DNA from 2 places in the Streptomyces sp. NPDC104202 genome. Region 1 is predicted to be linked to the other one. Evidence: riboswitches for the same ligand, from Rfam matches in the RefSeq annotation. Region 1 holds a riboswitch; the other holds the start of a gene.

Evidence for each region. Region 1 has a riboswitch for ZMP and ZTP ahead of ACZ60W_RS16975 (bifunctional 5,10-methylenetetrahydrofolate dehydrogenase/5,10-methenyltetrahydrofolate cyclohydrolase). Riboswitches for the same ligand answer to the same signal wherever they lie in the genome.
Region 2: another riboswitch for ZMP and ZTP. It lies ahead of ACZ60W_RS31190 (serine hydroxymethyltransferase); the one in region 1 lies ahead of ACZ60W_RS16975 (bifunctional 5,10-methylenetetrahydrofolate dehydrogenase/5,10-methenyltetrahydrofolate cyclohydrolase).

What each region holds. Positions count from the first base shown of each region.
Region 1 covers NZ_JBVJMN010000023.1:4,824-7,196, forward strand. The annotation lists gene ACZ60W_RS16975 (bifunctional 5,10-methylenetetrahydrofolate dehydrogenase/5,10-methenyltetrahydrofolate cyclohydrolase) at 218-1,072, opposite strand; ZMP/ZTP riboswitch at 1,101-1,208, opposite strand; gene ACZ60W_RS16980 (GAF domain-containing protein) at 1,301-2,373, shown strand, end outside.
Region 2 covers NZ_JBVJMN010000065.1:30,264-32,636, forward strand. The annotation lists gene ACZ60W_RS31190 (serine hydroxymethyltransferase) at 1-1,044, opposite strand, end outside; ZMP/ZTP riboswitch at 1,117-1,207, opposite strand; gene rocD (ornithine--oxo-acid transaminase) at 1,324-2,373, shown strand, end outside.

The DNA.
Region 1 (2,373 bases):
CGACCTGCCTGGCCCGTCCTGGCCTGCCCGGTCCGCTCTGACCTGCCCGGTCCGCTCTGGCCTGCCCGGTCCCCTCGGATCAGAGCGATCGGACAGGCCAGGCAGGGAAGGAGGGCGGCAGGCCAGGCAGGGCAGGAGGGCGGCAGGCCAGGCAGGCAGGCAGGACGGACGGAAGCGTCAGGACCGAAGCGTCAGGGCGGACGGACCGCGGCCGGTCCTACAGACCCAGCTGGCGCTCCGCGCCCTCCACCGTCTGCGCGAGGAGGACGGCGATCGTCATGGGGCCGACGCCGCCCGGCACGGGGGTGATCAGCGAGGCGCGCTCGGCGGCCGACGCGAAGTCGACGTCGCCGACGTTGCCCGGGTTGTAGCCGGCGTCGATGACGACGGCGCCCGGCTTGATGTCCTCGCCCTTGATGAACTGGGGCTTGCCGACGGCCGCGACCAGGATGTCGGCCTCGCGCACGACGGAGGAGAGGTCCTCGGTGCGCGAGTGGCAGTAGGTGACGGTGGCGTCGCGGCCGAGGAGCAGCAGGCCCGCCGGCTTGCCGAGGATCGCGCTGCGGCCGACGACGACGGCCCGCTTGCCGCTGAGCTCGACGTCGTACGCGTCGAGGAGGCGCATGATGCCGCCGGGGGTGCAGGAGACGAAGCCGGGCAGGCCGAAGCCCATGGCGGCGAAGGACGCCATGGTCACCCCGTCGACGTCCTTCTCGGGCGCGATGGCCTCGAACGCGGCGCGCTCGTCGATGTGCGGGCCGACCGGGTGCTGGAGGAGGATGCCGTGGACCTCGGGGTCCTCGGACAGGGCCGTGATCGCGGCGACGAGTTCCTCGGTGGTCGTCTCGGCGGGCAGCTCGACGTGGCGGGAGCGGATTCCGGCCTTCGCGCAGCGGTTCTGCTTCATCTTCACGTACGTCACGGAGGCGGGGTCCGCGCCGACGAGGACGGTCGCGAGGCACGGCGTGACGCCGGTGCGACGGGTGATCTCCGCGGCGCGCGCGGCGGTCTCCTCGACCGTGCGGCGGGCGAGGGCCGTGCCGTCCATGAGGGTGGCGGTGCTGGTGGACATGGCAACTCCTGGGCGTCGTCTCTGACCGGTGTCTCGCCCAGGCGCACGGCATCGGCGGCACCGCGCCTTCAGGACGCGGCCCACCGGGCCGCTCCCCGGTGGTGATCCACCTCAAGCGCCAGTCACGGCCCGAGCCCCACTCTACGTGAGGGGTCCGGGGCACGTCCCGGACAGGGTGCGCCGACGGCGGCGTCCGGCCGCTTGTCGGCTGCCCGCGCGGCGGCCACGATGGGCCGGACGGGCCGTGACGACCTCGACGAGGAGGCCGAGTTGAGCGACGGATGGGTGACCGGAGGACCGGGACCGGCGCGGGGGCCGGACGAGCGGCCCGGTGCGGACCCGGGCCCCGAACCCGACCCCGACCCGCGCCGCCGCGAGCCGGGTCCCCCGCCCGGACAGCAGCGGGGCCCGCTGGAGGACCGGACGGCCGACGGGGCGGCGAGGCCACTGGTCGCCGCCTCCTGGCGGCGTTCCGCACGCGCGTGCGTGAGCCGGGACGGAGCGGCCCGGGTGGAACTGGACGAGGAGGAACTCGCCGCGTACCGGGACGGCCATCCGCTGGCGGCGGCGATGCCGGTGATCCGGGAGCTGATGGGGACGTACGCGACGGACGGGGAGCACCTGCTCGCCGTCTGCGACGCGGCCGGCCGGATGCTGTGGGTCGAGGGGCACCCGTCCACGCTGCGGAAGGCCCGGGGCATGAACTTCGTGGCCGGGGCCCGCTGGTCGGAGGCGGCGGCGGGGACGAACGCGCCGGGCACCGCCCTCGCCGTCGACCGGCCGGTGCAGGTCGTCGCCGCCGAGCACTTCCGGCGCACCGTCCGCGCGTGGACCTGCGCCGCCGCTCCCGTCCACGACCCGCGCACGGGGCGCGTCCTGGGCGCGGTCGACATCACGGGCGGCGCCCGGCTGGCGCACCCGCACAGCCTCGGTTTCGTCCAGGCAGTGGCGCGGGCGGCCGAGTCCCAGCTGGCCCTGCTCGCGCCGGCACCCCAGCCGGGACGGATCACGCTGTCGGCGCTCGGCCGTGACGAGGCCGTGCTGTCGGTCGACGGGCGGCGGACGCGGCTCGGCCGCCGGCACAGCGAGATCCTGGTGATCCTCGCGCACCGGCCGGACGGCGTGGGCGGCGACGAGCTCCTCACCCTGCTCTACGAGGACGAGTCCGTCACTCCCGTGACCCTGCGCGCGGAGCTCTCCCGGCTGCGCTCGCTGCTGGGCCCCGACGTGCTGCCGTCCCGCCCGTACCGGCTCGCGGACACCGTCGACGCGGACTTCGCCGCGGTGGACCGGCGCCTGGC
Region 2 (2,373 bases), on a different contig from region 1:
GGTGTTGTAGTTGACGACGATGCCGGCCCGGTCGAGGGCCTTCGCGGCGATCTTGCCGGGGACCTGCCGGGAGGTGAGGTCCATCAGGATCAGGTGGTTGTCGGTGCCGCCGGAGACGAGGTCGAAGCCGCGGGCGAGGAGGGCGGCGGCGAGGGCCCGGGCGTTGGCGACGACCGCGTGGGCGTAGTCGCGGAAGGAGGGCTGGGACGCCTCGCGGAGGGCGACGGCGATGGCCGCGGTGGTCTGGTTGTGGGGGCCGCCCTGGAGGCCGGGGAAGACGGCCTTGTCGAGGGCCTTGGCGTGCTCCTCGGTGGACATGAGCATGGCGCCGCGGGGGCCGCGGAGGGTCTTGTGGGTGGTGGTGGAGATGACGTCCACGTGCCCGGCCGGGGACGGATGGGCGCCGCCCGCGATGAGGCCGGCGATGTGGGCGACGTCGGCGACGAGGACGGCGCCGGCCTCGCGGGCGATCTCGCCGAAGGCGGCGAAGTCGATCGTGCGGGGCAGGGCGGTGCCGCCGCAGAAGAGGACCTTCGGGCGCTCCTTGAGGGCCAGTTCGCGGACCTCGTCGAGGTCGACGAGGCCGGTGTCGTGGCGTACGCCGTACTGGACGCCGCGGAACCACCGGCCGGTGGCCGAGACGCCCCAGCCGTGGGTGAGGTGGCCGCCCATCGGCAGGGCCATGCCCATGACGGTGTCGCCGGGCTCGGCGAAGGCGAGGTAGACGGCGAGGTTGGCCGGGGAGCCGGAGTAGGGCTGGACGTTGGCGTGCTCGACGCCGAAGAGGGCCTTGGCGCGCTCGATCGCGAGGGTCTCGACCCGGTCGACGTTCTGCTGGCCCTCGTAGTAGCGGCGGCCGGGGTAGCCCTCGCTGTACTTGTTCTGGAGGACCGTGCCGGACGCCTCCAGCACGGCGGCGGAGACGTAGTTCTCGCTGGGGATGAGGCGCAGGGTCTCGCTCTGGAGGCGTTCCTCGGCGCCGACGAGGGCGGCGAGTTCGGGGTCGGCGGCGGCGAGGGCGGGGTGGTGCTGCGGAGCGGTCATGTGGGTGTCCTCCGGGCGTCGGGGGTCCCGGGGCACTGCGTGGAAGGCGCGGCGCCACGCGGGACTTCGGTCCCGTGACGCCCAGGCGAGCGGCGTCTCGTGTGGTCTGCCGCGCACGGCTCCCCCGGGGTCGCTTCCCCGTACGCCAGTCGCCGTGCGTGTTTCCAGACTAGCGGGCGCGCCGTCGCCGAGGTTTCCCCGTCCGGCATCCGAGCGACGATATGAAAGGGGCCACAGCCCCCTGGGTCACCCCCGATCCGCAGGACGAACGGAGATCCCGTGTCGAGGACAGAAGACGCGATCGCTTCCGCGGACGCGCACAGCGCGCACAACTACCACCCCCTTCCGGTCGTCGTCGCCTCGGCGGACGGCGCCTGGATGACCGACGTCGAGGGCCGTCGCTACCTCGACATGCTCGCCGGGTACTCGGCGCTCAACTTCGGGCACGGCAACCGGCGTCTGATCGACGCCGCGAAGGCCCAGCTGGAGCGGGTGACGCTGACGTCCCGGGCGTTCCACCACGACCGCTTCGCCGAGTTCTGCACGCGGCTCGCGGAGCTGTGCGGCAAGGAGGCGGTGCTGCCGATGAACACCGGGGCCGAGGCGGTCGAGACGGCCGTGAAGACGGCCCGGAAGTGGGGGTACGAGGTGAAGGGCGTGCCGGACGGGCACGCGAAGATCGTGGTCGCGGCGAACAACTTCCACGGCCGGACGACGACGATCGTCAGCTTCTCGACCGACCACGAGGCGAGGGACCACTTCGGTCCGTACACGCCGGGGTTCGAGATCGTGCCGTACGGGGACCTGACGGCCCTGGAGGCGGCGGTCACGGAGAACACCGTGGCGGTGCTGCTGGAGCCGATCCAGGGCGAGGCGGGGGTCCTGGTGCCGCCGGCCGGCTATCTGGCGGGGGTGCGGGAGCTGACGCGCCGGCGCAACGCGCTGTTCATGGCGGACGAGATCCAGTCGGGCCTGGGCCGGACGGGGCGGACGTTCGCGTGCGAGCACGAGGGCGTGGTCCCCGACGTGTACATCCTGGGGAAGGCGCTGGGCGGGGGCGTGGTGCCGGTGTCGGCGGTGGTCGCCGACCGGGACGTGCTGGGGGTGTTCCGGCCGGGCGAGCACGGTTCGACCTTCGGCGGGAACCCGCTGGCCTGCGCGGTGGCCCTGGAGGTGATCGCGATGCTGCGGACGGGCGAGTACCAGGAGCGGGCGACGGAGCTGGGCGAGCACCTCCACGCGGAGCTGGGGCTGCTCGTCGGCGGCGGCGCGGTCGAGGCGGTGCGCGGGCGCGGGCTGTGGGCCGGGGTGGACATCGCGCCCTCCCGG